DNA from 2 places in the Psychrobacillus sp. MER TA 171 genome. Region 1 is predicted to be linked to the other one. Evidence: predicted binding sites of a transcription regulator. Region 1 holds the regulator's gene; the other holds the start of a gene.
The links. The regulator NrdR, encoded in region 1, represses ribonucleotide reductase genes. The targets are predictions, from matches to a motif close to AACACNATATATNGTGTT.

Region 1 (7,589 bases):
CTCGAATGCCATCGTTCACATACATGTCTTTGCTAATAATGATCCACCTCCAGATAGTGTCGCGAATACATGGTTTGGGCATAAATTCCGTAGAAACGAATCAGTCACGCCGTTTTCGATCCAATAAAAAAGCGAGCAGACATCTGTTAATGTCTGCCCGCCGATATGAGAAATATGTAGCAACTACATATTACAGTCGATCGTGTGCTTACCAGTCAACAACCAATGTGTCGAGCAGGTGAGAAGCGGGCAGCCTCTTCTTATACCACAAACTTGTATTCAATAACCTAAATAACTATACCATCCACAAAACTATTTGTCAACAATATAATTATATAATTAATTATGTGCTACTTCTTCTTGCAGACGAGCTAAAAATTCGTCGAACGGAATACTTTCGGATTTTTGCTCTCCATATTTACGAACGTTTACATTACCTGATTCTAACTCTTTATCTCCTAGCACTAGCATATAAGGAATCTTTTGCATTTGTGCTTCGCGAATCTTGTAGCCAAGCTTTTCTTCACGGTCATCCATTTCTACACGGAACCCAGCTGCAACTAATTGCTCTTCAATTTGCTTAGCATACTCGAAATGTACTTCATTAGAAACTGGAATAATCTCAACTTGCACTGGTGCCAACCAAGTCGGGAAAGCTCCTTTGTATTCTTCTATTAGGAATGCAACAAAACGTTCCATAGTAGAAACTACTCCACGGTGAATAACGACAGGACGATGTGGTTTTCCATCTTCCCCTACATATGTTAGATCAAAGCGCTCTGGTAGTAAGAAGTCTAATTGAACTGTTGATAATGTTTCTTCCTTACCAATAGCAGTTTTTACTTGAACATCTAGTTTTGGACCGTAGAATGCAGCTTCGTCTTCTGCTTCAATATAATCTAATCCTAATTCATCCATAGCTTCTTTTAGCATGCTTTGAGCTTTTTCCCACATTACATCATCATCAAAGTACTTTTCTTTATTGTTAGGATCTCTGTAAGATAAACGGAATGAGTAATCTTTCAAGTCAAAGTCTTTATAGACAGAGATGATTAATTCAACAACCTTTTGGAATTCCAATTTAATTTGATCTGGACGTACAAATAAATGGGCATCGTTCAACGTCATCCCACGTACACGTTGAAGTCCTGATACTGCTCCAGACATTTCATAGCGGTGCATTGTTCCTAGCTCCGCGATTCGTAGAGGAAGGTTACGATAAGAATGCATACCGTTTTTGAATATCATCATATGGTGAGGACAGTTCATTGGACGTAATACTAGTGTTTCGTTATCCATCTCCATAGGAGGGAACATAGAGTCTTGGTAATGCTCCCAATGTCCTGATGTCTCATAAAGTTCTTTAGACCCTAAAACTGGTGTGTAAACGTGTTTGTAACCAAGCTTTAGCTCCTTGTCTACGATATAACGCTCAATTACGCGTCGGATAGTTGCACCGTTTGGTAACCATAGAGGTAAACCTTGTCCAACCTTTAAAGAGTTAGTGAAAAGCTCTAGCTCCTTACCAATTTTACGATGGTCACGTTCTTTTGCCTCTTCCAACATTTTAAGATGCGCTTGAAGGTCCTCTTTTTTAAAGAAGGCAGTTCCGTAAATACGTTGAAGCATTTTATTGTCACTGTTACCTCTCCAATATGCTCCTGCAATGCTTAGCAGTTTAAACTCTTTTAGCTTTCCTGTAGAAGGAACATGAACACCACGGCAAAGGTCAAAGAAATCTCCTTGCTCGTAAATCGAAACTTGTTCTCCAGCTGGTATCGCTTCAAGCAGCTCTACTTTATACTCATCATCCTGAAACTTTTCAAAAGCTTCTTCACGAGAAACGTCATGACGAATAATTTCGATGTTTTCATTAATAATTTTTTTCATTTCTTTTTCTATTAAAGGTAAGTCATCAGCTGTTATTGGTTCTGGTGAGTCAATATCATAGTAGAAACCATTTTCAATGACTGGTCCAATTCCTAGCTTAACATCTTTAAATAGACGCTTTACAGCTTGTGCCAGTAAGTGAGCTGAACTATGACGCAGAATTTCTAACGCTTCATCTGACTCAGGAGTAATAATCGCAATCTCTCCATCCTCAGTAATCGGTGTTTTAAGATCGATCAGCTGACCGCTTAATTTACCTGCTAAAGCTTTTTTTCGAAGCCCTGGACTAATAGATTGTGCTATTTCTTCTGTAGTTGTTGATGAAGGAAACTCTTTTACTGCTCCATCTGGAAATTGTAACTTAATAACATCTGCCACTTTGAACACTCCTTAATAATTTTGGATTAAGTATCAGCCTAAAATCGCTCTTCCCTTGAGCAGATTAGCTGGTTTAGGTAAGACGATTATTTTAGACAAAATAAAAAACCCCGTCCCGGTAAAGGGACGAGGTTTAAATCGTGGTTCCACCCTTCTTCTATCTATACGAATATAGACGAAGCTTTGCATCGGTTAACGGACCGGTGACCGGCAAGCTGCTACTACAATTTCACAGCTGCTGCTCGGAGGTGGTAAATCGATTGCCGGTACTTAAGAAGCTTTCAGCCAAGGCTTCTCTCTCTAAAAAGTCGTACAAACTGATTATTATCCTCTTCAACGCATCTACTTGTTCTTATGAAAATGATTATACGCCACGACTTTAGCATTTGCAAGTAGTTATTTATGCTCTCTCCAGTTCTTCCCTTGAAGAGCAACTGGGATAGTCAGCGCTTTGATCCGTTCCATAATACGTCCTGCTTTTACTACCTCTTTTTCTCCTCGTTGAGTATAAGAAAGATGATGCTGTAATTCATCATAGTTAAAGTTAGAAGACATAAAGGTTGGAAGCTGTTCTGACATCCTGTAGTGGAGAATAGTTCCTATAATTTCATCACGCGTCCAGCTAGACATTGTTTCTGCACCAATATCGTCTAGCATAAGCACAGGTGCTTTTTTTACAAACTCTACTTTTTCAGGAAGAGATTGATCTTGTATAGCCTGTTTCATTTCGCGAAGAAATTCAGGGACGTATACAACTACTGAATGAATATGTCTAGCTGCTAGTTCGTTTGCTAGTGCGCCCAATAAGTAGGACTTACCGACTCCAAACTTTCCGTAAATATAAAGTCCTTTTGCAGGTAATTTATTTGTTCTTTCCCATTCATTTAAGAAGTCCTTAGCAGCTCGAACTGCTACAACACGACTATCATCTTGTAAGTCTAAGCTTGAGAGACTAGCCTCCATCACCTCTTTAGGCATATGAATACTGTCTATCATAGAGGTCACTTTTTTACGCTCATCCTCTATAACCCCTCGTTTACACCTTACATACTCAACATCTATTAGGCTTCGGTCTAACACTAGCTTCGGCTCATAGCCCTTCATAAAATTCGCACATTCGTCTAAGGAAGGACAGCCCTTGCAATCATGAGACTGTGATTTATATTCATATAACTTACTCAAGCTCCGATTGATTACCTGTTTAGATATTTCATCTGAGTTTTCCTCTATAAATGCTTGTATATTTGGTTCCTCTAATACTTCCTGCTGCAGCTCATCCAATCGAGAAGTAAATTCAGGAGTGACTACTCTTTTGAGCGTTTCATTAATCCGTTCCATTTCCTTCACCTACCTTTTCATCATTCCTAGTTCTTCTAATAGCTTTTGTCTTTCAGCATCTATATCTTGTATGCCATTCGTTTCTTTTCCTGTACGCTTTAACTCGTCATCTTTTTTATAAAACCAATCTGGCACCTTTTCTTCTCTAGTCGGTTTTTTCGAATATGTCTTTTGCTTAGATCCTTCGCTTTTCCATTTCATGTACTGCTCGTGCTCGTTTCTTGCTAATTCCATAGCTTCCTTAGCTGTCTTAACGTCCTTACGCATCCAGTGAGAAGCAATCTTTTCAGCATAATTCTTCGTCAGCTTCATGTCTGTACGAAGAAGCACATACTGTAACAGAACATTAACTACCCCGATCGGCATTTTATAATGCGTGACAAAATAATTGGCTAACTGAACGTCTGCAAGTATAGGTTCTTTCCCATTAGCAATATCCTTCAAGACCTTTGCAGGAGCAGTCGTTTCCAAATATTGAATCAGCTCTTCTTCTTTGGTTAGTTTCTTTTCGTCTGTTTGTACTACTTTCGAAGCTGGTTCTATTTTTTGAATAACTGGGGCAGTGCGAGAGACCGTTAGCTTATAATACTCTGCACAAGCTTTTTTCAATCTAGCATCCGAAAGACGAAGTTCATCATCCAAAGCTAGAATAACGACCTTTTGCATTTCTACTGGCGATAGATTATACAAAAATGCAAGCTTTGCAATTACTTCCTTAGCTTCTGTTGTCATGGCAGACTTCGGAACTAGTTGCTCAGATAGGCCATCTTGCAGCAAGGAGAAATCGAAATCCTCGTAATAGAAAGGTACAGAACTATTTCGTGTCTTTGACTGGAAATTTTCTTCCGTTGATGCAGGTAAACCTGTTTTAGTAGTTGGTTTAAAAACATCCACAAAGGTTCTTGAGACGTCTGTATACTCATGTTGCCAGTTAGACGTTTGAATGTAACGGCTTCTAAGCTGTTTATATGCACTTTCCCCAATTTTGTTTAGTAGGAACATGGATAACAAAGGATCCTTTAGAAAAGATTCCGCATCTAGAGGAGCTTCAAGTTCATAGCAGAAGCTGCGTCCATCTCCATTGGGCTTTTGCCAAGTGCGCAGCAGACCAATTGCTTCTAATGCTATTCTCGCTTGAAAAACTTTTCCCAATGATAAGCCAAGAACATTTAATAAATGATAATGTGTCCATTGGTTTTCACTTTGCATTTCTCCATCAGCCCATAACGTCAAATAAAGGCTCATGCTTTCTGCTCCGACTAGTGGCTGATAAAATAACGTTAGCAGCTGACGATCATAATCAGAAAAAGAATACGGCAAGCGAATCATATATGTATCTGTCGAGTGTAGCTCCTTATATAACATCACTTGTTTACCTACTCCTTAAATAATTGCTTATAATGAAGGATTCTTTTTTAAGATTTCCTTTAACTCATCAATGAAAACATTTATGTCTTTAAACTGGCGATATACGGAAGCGAATCTTACATAGGCAACCTCATCAATCTCAGCAAGCTTGTCCATGACCTTTTCGCCAACTTCCTCTGATTTAACTTCAGAGTTACCTGTTCTTCTTAGTTCCTTTTCAATATAAAACACAACTTCCTCTAATTGGTCAAGTGCAACAGGTCTCTTCTCACATGCACGTATTAGCCCTCGCAATATTTTCTCTCGGCTGAATTCTTCACGAGATCCATCTTTCTTTACGACAATTAAAGGAGTTTCCTCTACCTTTTCAAAGGTCGTGAAGCGAAACCCACAATCCTCACACTCTCTCCTTCTTCTAATTGCCTTATTATCATCTATCGGTCTGGAATCGACCACTTTAGTGCCATTAAATTGGCATGCTGGGCATTTCATAGAACCTCTCCTAAACGTTTGCTTTAATTTTGTATACCTATTATAACAACTTTTCCTCATAAAATCGAAAAAGCAGAGGAATAAATTCCTCTGCTCACTCAGTTTTGTTCATGTTTCATTACACTTGAACTGTCATGCGTTCTTTGGGTGCCTTGACTGGACCCATTCCACGTGGCATTTCGAGCGTTTCGCGTGTTCCAGCATTAAGAGCATCTGCAATATAGTTAGCCGCGATTGATGGATCTAAATCACCACAAGTATACACATCAATGCTTGCATAACCGTGCTCTGGAAAGCTGTGAATCGTTAGATGCGACTCGGAAATTATAACGACTCCACTTACACCTTGTGGTGCAAATTTGTGAAATGCAACTTCTCTAACTTCTGCACCTGATTTTAGTGCAGCATCAACAAATGTTTGTTCGATAAATTGCATATCGTTAAGTTTGTCGAAATCGCACTCCCATAGTTCTGCAATAATGTGACGTCCCATTGTCTCCAATGTCCGTTTCCCCCTTTGATAAGTTTTATTTTTAACATCAAAGTTGACTACCACGGGGGAAAGTTAGTCCTAAGAGGTCCTAACCCTTTAAGTAGTCTATGTACTAGAAGTACACGATTTCCATTATAAAACATTTTAACTAATAGTGCAATATAAAAAAACCTCTTTCTAGTAATACTAGAAAGAGGTAGGTATTATGTTAATATTAGGAAAAAATATTCATTAGTAAAGCATAATGTCAGACTCAATTAAATTAAGTAATAAGTTATTCCGATATTACAATCCACTTGCAACTTTTTTAGCTAAGTCTACCACTCTTGCAGAATAACCCCATTCATTATCATACCAAGCAAGTACTTTAACTTTTGTTTTACCCATTACCATAGTAGTCAGTCCATCTACAGTACTAGAATTAGTAGTTGTATTGAAATCAATCGAAACCAATGGCTCATGCGTAATTCCCAAAATGCCCTTCATAGAGCCCTCTGCTGCTTTTTGGAACGCAGCATTTACTTCTTCCGCTGTCACTTCTTGTTGAACATCCACAACTAAATCTACTAAAGAAACATTAGGAGTAGGAACGCGTAAAGCCATTCCATGAATCTTTCCTTCTAGCTCTGGCAATACAAGTGAAAGGGCTTTCGCTGCACCGGTCGAAGTAGGAATAATAGATTGCCCACATGAACGCGCACGTCTTAAATCTTTATGGGGATTATCTAAATTATTTTGGTCATTTGTATAGGCATGAACTGTAGTCATTAAACCGTTTTCAATACCAAAGGCATCGTTCAATACTTTTACTACTGGTGCCAAACAATTAGTTGTACAGCTTGCATTTGAGATGATTTGGTGATTTACTACGTCTAGCTTTTCATCGTTTACACCAATGACAATCGTTGCGTCCTCATTTTTGGCAGGCGCTGTAATAACAACCTTCTTAGCCCCAGCTTTTATATGACCAGAAGCTTTTTCTCCATCATTAAATTTACCAGTAGATTCAATTACGATATCTACATTCAATTCTTTCCATGGAAGCTTTTCTGGCTCACGCTCGTTGACGATCTGTACATGTTTACCATTTACGATTAGAGCATTATCCCCAATCTCAATTTCTCCAGAGAAAGTTCCATGTGTAGAATCATATCTTATTAGGTGAGCTAAAGTTTCTAATGGGTATCTAGCATTAATAGCTACTACATTAAGTTCCTCTTGTACGATCGCTTGGCGAAATACCATTCTTCCGATTCTTCCAAAACCATTGATTGCAATTGAAGCTGACATATAATAAGTCCTCCTATAACGTGTGATACTTTTTCTTTTATATTCATGCATTAGTATAACACAATTTTAGAATTATGTAGCCTTAAAATACCCTGTTTTTAAATTCGTTATTTTCAAATAATTATTACTTCCAAGCTCTAAGAATTTTTTCTAGCTGCTCCCTAGTTGACTCCAAAGTGCCGTTATTATAAATGACAGCATCTGCGCCTTTCTCCTTAATAGACAAAGGCAACTGAGATTGAATTCTTGCTTTTGCTTCCTCTTTGGAATAATTATTTCTAGCCATTAGCCTGTTCAGTTGAGTTTCTTCTGACACAGTAACGACAATAATTTTATCCAC
Region 2 (7,589 bases), on a different contig from region 1:
TTTGTTTAATCAGCTCGTCGATCCGTGTTTCGTATTCCAGCTTGCCATCATAATGCCAGTTAAGTGCAATGGACATGTACAGCTCGTTTAGTTGAGAAATGGATAAGCCTTTTGATCGTTTAGCTATATCTACTAAGACGTGGTCAAGAAGAATCTTCTTTATATCAAGCTTACGTAAATAATTTTCTCTCACTTGTTGGGGTGGTGAAGGAATCTCATATGCACGATCGAATCTTCCGGCACGGTTAATTAATGCTGGATCAATCTTCTGTGGGTAGTTAGTTGTTCCAATGATAAATAGACCCTCTCTAGATTGTGTTCCGTCTAATGTGTTTAAAAAGACAGATCTTGTATACTCGGGCATTGAGTCAATATCCTCAATCACCAGAATAGCTGGGGCTAATCTAGAAACAATTCCAAAAACCTCTTGGATGGAGTGACTTCCTGTGAACTCAGTGATTTGCCAATAGACGACAGGAGCTTTCGTAGAGCCGGTAATCGATTTTACTAGTGTCGTTTTCCCGTTTCCAGGGGAACCATATAGTAATATACCTCTTTTATAAGGAAGACCATATTCCTTAAAAAACAAACCGTCCTCTTTAAAAAATTCATCGATGGATCGAAAAATATCTTGTTTGATTTTATTCTCTAGTAGAACCTCTTCTCGAGGAACGACTGCTTGCTCACTATATTTTCTTCGCTGAACCCCTTGCTCCGTGTCAACTAAATAGGTGACTGACTGCATTAGAAGCTCGCGAAGCTTTTCATTGATCTCCTCTAAAAAGAAAAGGGCGGCTTGAGGGGAGGTGGAAAAGAAAAAGTAATCCGGCCAAGAGTTACCTTGAGAATAGTTAAATGCCATAGTTACTGCCACCTGATAATCCGGAAACATTATGAGTGTATTCTCAAATGTACTAACCATTCCCAGTTGATTTTCCATAGAAAGTAGGGATTTGCTTGTTATTTTACTTAAAGGCTTAGCTTCGTAAATATTTGCTAAAATTTTATAAGGAATCAATTGATGCTCCATCATTTCAATTAAATTAGTATCTAACTGATTAAATTGATTGTCAATGTTGACTAATTGCCAGCTGCCTGCCTGTTCTTCATTTAAAACATTAGTGATTCGCCTTGTCAGAATAGCGAAATCCTCATAACTTGGATGAATCTCCCGAAATTGTTCTTCGTGGGAAAATATTACTTTCATAGTAGTTCATGCCCCCTTAGTGTAAGCTCTAAACAAAAAAGGTTCCTCTTGTTAAGAAGAACCTTATGTTATACTATTTAGATTTGATTTTGCCGGTCCAGCCCTTAAAGCCGCCTTGTAACTGGTTAAGTTGGGTATGCCCTTTTTTCTTTAAGAACATAGCTGCACGTCCACTTCTTGCACCATTTTGACAATACAGATATACTGGTTTGTCTGGGCGAATTTCTTTGTGGCGTTGTCTTAACTGGGAGGAAGGAATATTTCTTGCTCCAAGGATATGGCCACCATCAAATTCTTTAGGCTCGCGTACATCGATTAATTGAGCTTTACGATAGCCCTCGATGAATTGCTCCTGCGTAAGGTTTGTAACTGTTTTCTTTAGTCGGTATGCTGAAATTCCTGCATAAACTAATAATACGACCAATATTGCTATAATAATATAAAGAGTCTCTAACACGGTCTTTCCCCTTTCTATACTTCCATTATCTATTATAAAAGATTTGCTAGATACAATTCAATCATTTTGGTAAAATGAATAGCGTTGTTAGGGGGGAGAAAGTTTGAAAAAGACAAAATGGTATTTTATTGATTCAGGTCCGTGCGCCCCGTCCTATAATATGGCGCTTGACGAGGCCCTTTTAGATTGGCATAGTGAAGGGTTGATTCCACCAGTGATTCGATTCTATGAATGGAATCCAGCAACTCTATCGATTGGTTATTTTCAATCGGTAGAAAAAGAGATAGATATGGAAGCAGTTAGAAGACTCGGTTTAGGATTTGTCCGCAGACCGACGGGAGGACGAGGAGTTCTTCATGAGCATGAACTTACATATAGCGTGATTGTTTCGGAAAACTATCCTGATATGCCAGCAACAGTGACTGAAGCTTATCGAGTGATCAGTGAAGGGCTATTAAAGGGATTTCAAAGTCTGGGATTAGAGGCATATTTTTCTATTCCTAATACTCCAGATAAACTGCAAGCCTTAAAAAGTCCGAAAACTGCTGTTTGCTTTGACACACCAAGCTGGTATGAGCTCGTAGTAGAAGGCAGGAAAGTAGCTGGAAGTGCTCAAACTAGACAAAAAGGTGTTATACTTCAGCATGGTGCAATTCTTTTAGACTTAGATGATGAAAAACTTGTGCAAACCTTTAAATTTTCTTCCGATGAAGTCCGGGAAAAAGTGAAAAATAGTATTAATCAAAAAGCTGTTGCTATAAACAAATTATTACAAAAATCGATACCAATAGACATATGTAAGGATGCTTTTAAAAAGGGATTTTCTGAAGCCTTAAACATTGAATTGGTACCATTTCATTTAAATAATGAACAAAATGAATACGTGAAAATGCTGGAAAGACGGCGTTATGATAATGACGCCTGGAATTTTAAAAAATAAAAGTATGAAAGACATATGGAGAATATGAGGTATAGGAATTAATACTTAAAAATTAATTTGAACAACTAAATTGCTTTACACCTCTATATGTAGTGCCGTATGATAAATGAAACTACTACATCTTGTGTCAATACGAGTTGTAGAAAGGAGGAAAAGAATTGGTAACTACTACAAATGAATCTCAAATAAAATTAAATGTAAAAGAATTAAATCACGATATCGAATTATTTCCTCAAGTACATCCAATAACAGAAGATATGAATCTAACACACAAAGGTGTGTCACGTTTGGTGATGATTGATCGATATTCATTCAAGGATACCGAAAAGAAAACACTAAAAGTAGGGGATTTTGTCGTTTTAACGGTGAAAGAAGACCCTAAATTTCCTGCACGAGGTCTTGGTTATATTGTTTCCATTAACCAGGAAGATAAAACGGCAGAAGTTTTGATCGAAGAAGATTATCGTAGTGCAATCGATGATAGTACTAAAGTTAAATCAGGAATTGTACGCCGTCCTTTAAGTGTTATTGAAAAACCTTTGGAGGTTTTCTATGAGCAAATTGCTAAGCGAAATGCGACTGGACTTGCTTCTGTTGAAGTGACAGAAGAAAAAAGAACAGAATGGTTCGAAAAGTTCTATCAGCAATTAGTATCACTAAAATTTATCCCTGCTGGACGAGTTCTATATGGAGCAGGTACAGGTACAGATGTAACTTACTTTAATTGTTACGTTATGCCTTTTGTTGCTGACTCACGTGAAGGCATCAGTGATCATCGAAAACAAGTGATGGAGATCATGAGTCGTGGCGGTGGAGTTGGAACAAACGGATCTACATTACGTCCTCGTAATACTTTAGCTCGAGGAGTTAATGGTAAGTCTTCAGGGTCTGTTTCTTGGTTAGATGACATTGCTAAACTGACACACCTAGTGGAACAAGGCGGTTCAAGACGCGGTGCGCAAATGATTATGCTTGCAGATTGGCATCCGGACATCGCAGAGTTTATCATTTCTAAAATGCAAAACCCACGTATCCTTCGCTTCTTGATTGAGAACACAAGTGATGAAACAATCAAACAACTTGCAAAGGACAAGCTTAAGTTTAAGCCGCTAACTGCACAAGAAGAAGCAATGTATCAAGGAATTGTAAACTATCAACACATCCCTGGCTTAGGTGGTTTTAGCGATGAAATCATACGCGACGCTCAAACGAAACTAAGAGATGGCGGAACTTTTTCTGTTCACAATCCGGAGTTTTTAACAGGAGCGAATATTTCTGTAACTTTAACTGAGGATTTCATGAAAGCTGTAGAAAAAGATGAAGACTTCGCTCTTCGCTTCCCTGCAACAGAAACTTATACAGAAGAAGAGATGGCTTTTTATAACGAAAATTGGCACAAAATTGGTGATGTTCGTGAGTGGGAGCGTATGGGCTACAAGGTTCGTACCTATCGCACAGTGAAAGCGAAAGAATTGTGGAACTTAATCAATATTTGTGCAACTTATTCTGCTGAGCCAGGCGTATTCTTTATCGATAATGCTAACGAAAAAACAAATGCAACTGCATATGGTCAAAAGGTTGTTGCAACAAATCCATGTGGAGAGCAGCCACTTGCTCCGTATTCCGTTTGTAACCTTGCAGCAGTCAACCTAGCTCAGTTTGCTAACAAAGATACAAAAACAGTTGATTTTGAAGCATTAAAAGAAACTGTTCGTGTGGGAGTTCGTATGCAAGATAACGTAATCGATGCTACGCCTTATTTCTTAGAGGAAAATAAAGTTCAAGCACTTGGTGAAAGACGTGTAGGTCTAGGTGTCATGGGATTAGCTGACCTTTTAATCTATTGCCAAAAAGAATACGGCTCTGAGGAAGGAAATCTTCTTGTTGATGAAATCTTCAAGACGATTGCAATAGCTGCTTACGAAACATCTGCAGACCTAGCAAACGAAAGAGGTAGCTTCCCGTTCTTGACTGGAGAAACAGAAGAGGAAACGAACAGACTTCGTAAGGCATTTACGGAAACTGGATTTATGCAAACAATGCCACAGGAGATTCGTGAAGCAGTACTTGAAAAAGGTATTCGCAATTCTCACTTATTAACTGTTGCACCTACTGGATCCACGGGTACTATGGTTGGAGTTTCTACTGGTTTAGAACCTTATTATTCATTTACGTATTACCGTAGTGGTCGTTTAGGTAAATTCATCGAGGTAAAAGCGGATATTGTACAAGAATACTTAGATGCAAATCCAGATACTAAAGAAGATGAATTACCTAATTGGTTTGTTACTGCAATGGAATTGCCACCAGAAGCCCATGCAGACGTACAATGTATTATTCAACGTTGGATTGATAGCTCTATTTCGAAGACTGTAAATGCTCCTAGAGGATATACAGTAGAACAAGTAGAAGGTGTTTACGAACGTCTATATAATGGTGGAGCAAAAGGCGGAACAGTATATGTAGATGGAAGCCGTGACTCGCAAGTTCTTACGCTTAAGGCGGAAGAAAACACTGTAAATGATGATACGGTGAAGGAAGAAAAAGTGATGGAAAAACGTCCAATAGTATTGATTGATACGATTCAAGATATACGTTCTACTAACGTTACAATCGGTTCAGAGGTTGGTAATACCTGTCCTGTCTGCCGTAAAGGAACTGTAGAGGAAATGGGCGGATGCAACACTTGTACAAATTGTAATGCCCAGTTGAAATGTGGACTGTAAATTTTATAGAGAGCATTTGATATGGATTTGAATTAAGATTGTACAATTTCAAATAAAATTACACCCCTTTGGATTATTTTATCCAAAGGGGTTTTAATATTTCAAAAAAACCTAAATAATTGGAAACCGGAAGATAGCATATAGAGGGCAGTTCATTGAGTATATTATCCACATCTTAGGCTTTCTTAACCAGCGACACTATATTTCTTATAACAAATCTCCGAGATGTTTTTTTTGGACGAGAGCCTTCTACCCGTTTCTTTTTTTTCAATCGATGACGCGCTTTCATGACGTTTAATTTTATGTAACCTCTTTTGAAGAAATGTTCTAGCTATTTGTTTAGTAAAACAAGAAAAGGTACAAACTGTCTTTAAAAGGAGGAGAGCAGAAATGAAAAGCTTATCGGTATTGACCAGTTTGGCGGCGGCTATTGGAATTACTGCGTTACTTAAATTTTTACACTTATTCAGTTTTGTTAAATGGAATCCAGTAGGTTTTTCAAAATCCTTTGAGATGTTTGAAGATACGAATGTATACTTACGCTGGCTGGTTTTATTTCTAGTTATTTGGGTTATTAGTATAGTGATTTATTATATAAGTCTTTTAACTTCTAAAGTACCCGTTGCTATATCTAGCCTTATTTTTGGGATACTTCTCGCATTTGTTGTAGAGTGGTTAATTAGCGATGCTGGAACAATGCTTAAAACGATGAAGAAACTGTCCATACCATTTATTTGTATTGTAGTTATTGGAATGCGTTTTCTAATGGAGTCAGCTATTTTTCATTCAAAGGATCAGCCCATCGCAAAATGAAAATTTACCACCCCTCTTTACTATGATAAAATAGACTATAGTGTTTATTTTGAAAATGGGGAGAGGGAAATTGATGAAATTAGAAAAGCTGCGTTTAGCATTAGAAGAAAGAGGCGTTGACGCATTATTGATAACAAATGATTACAGCCGTCGATATATCACCGGATTCACTGGGACAGCGGGTGTAGCAATAGTTTCCAAAAATGATGCAGTTTTTATTACAGACTTCAGATATACAGAACAAGCTGCTAGTCAAATAAAGGATTTCCGTATAGTTCAACATGCTAAAACGTTGATCGAGGAAATTTCCCACCAAGTAAACGAAATGGGTATTAAATCACTTGGGTTTGAAAAAGATGACGTAACATACGGTGTATATGAATTATACAAGCAAGCTGTTTCAGCAGATTTAGTACCTCTATCAGGTGTAGTAGAAAAAATTCGCTTGATAAAGACGGACGAAGAGATTAGTATAATAAAGGCAGCTTGTCGTATTGCAGATGAGGCATATGAGCATATCGTGACTTACATAAAACCCGGCATGACAGAACTTCAAGTCTCGAACGAACTAGAATTCTTTATGCGTAAACGTGGCGCTACCTCCTCCTCTTTTGATACAATAGTAGCTTCAGGTACGCGTTCTGCATTGCCGCATGGTGTAGCAACAGATAAAGTAATTGAAGTTGGCGATTTTGTAACATTAGATTTCGGAGCACTTTACAACGGGTATATTTCTGATACGACTCGTACACTTGCAGTAGGAGAGCCGAGTGAAAAACTAAAAGAAATTTATCAAGTAGTTTTAGATGCTCAATTATTAGCTCTTGAAAAGGTTCAACCAGGAATGACAGGTAAAGAAGCGGATGCTATTGCACGAGACTATATTGCGTCAAAAGGATATGGTGAGGCATTTGGTCATTCACTTGGTCATGGTATTGGTCTTGAGGTACATGAAGGACCTGGTTTATCCTTCCGATCAGACATTGTTTTAGAACCAGGAATGGTTATAACAATTGAACCGGGAATTTATCTACCGAACATCGGTGGGGTGCGTATAGAGGATGACGCACTAGTTACGGAGAATGGATTAGAGAAGTTAACACATTCGACGAAAGAGCTACTTATATTATCGTAATTTGGAGGGAAATAAATGATTTCAGTAAATGATTTTAAAACAGGTTTAACAATTTTAGTAGATGGCGTTCTTTACCGTGTTCTTGATTTTCAACACGTAAAGCCTGGTAAAGGAGCAGCGTTTGTTCGTTCAAAACTTAGAAACTTACGTAACGGCTCTGTGAACGAAAAAACATTCCGTGCTGGTGAAAAAGTAGAAAAAGCACAAATTGATAACAAAAAAATGCAATATCTTTATGCAAGTGGAGATCAACATGTATTCATGGATACGGATTCATACGAGCAATTAGAGCTTAATGAAAACCAAATCGA

Region 2: a site for NrdR is predicted at 2,684-2,701, ahead of M3627_RS17970 (vitamin B12-dependent ribonucleotide reductase). Genes of this name have one in related genera too.

What each region holds. Positions count from the first base shown of each region.
Region 1 is NZ_JAMAWN010000005.1:29,178-36,766, reverse strand. Features, by position in the region: gene infC (translation initiation factor IF-3) at 1-40, opposite strand, end outside; gene thrS (threonine--tRNA ligase) at 340-2,268, opposite strand; T-box leader at 2,388-2,614, opposite strand; gene dnaI (primosomal protein DnaI) at 2,665-3,606, opposite strand; gene M3627_RS06580 (replication initiation and membrane attachment family protein) at 3,616-4,971, opposite strand; gene nrdR (transcriptional regulator NrdR) at 5,002-5,466, opposite strand; gene speD (adenosylmethionine decarboxylase) at 5,585-5,968, opposite strand; gene M3627_RS06565 (glyceraldehyde-3-phosphate dehydrogenase) at 6,245-7,249, opposite strand; gene coaE (dephospho-CoA kinase) at 7,374-7,589, opposite strand, start outside.
Region 2 is NZ_JAMAWN010000027.1:1,064-8,652, forward strand. Features, by position in the region: gene M3627_RS17955 (ATP-binding protein) at 1-1,207, opposite strand, end outside; gene M3627_RS17960 (rhodanese-like domain-containing protein) at 1,281-1,664, opposite strand; gene M3627_RS17965 (lipoate--protein ligase family protein) at 1,768-2,604, shown strand; gene M3627_RS17970 (vitamin B12-dependent ribonucleotide reductase) at 2,763-5,330, shown strand; gene M3627_RS17975 (DNA helicase) at 5,721-6,143, shown strand; gene M3627_RS17980 (M24 family metallopeptidase) at 6,214-7,278, shown strand; gene efp (elongation factor P) at 7,294-7,589, shown strand, end outside.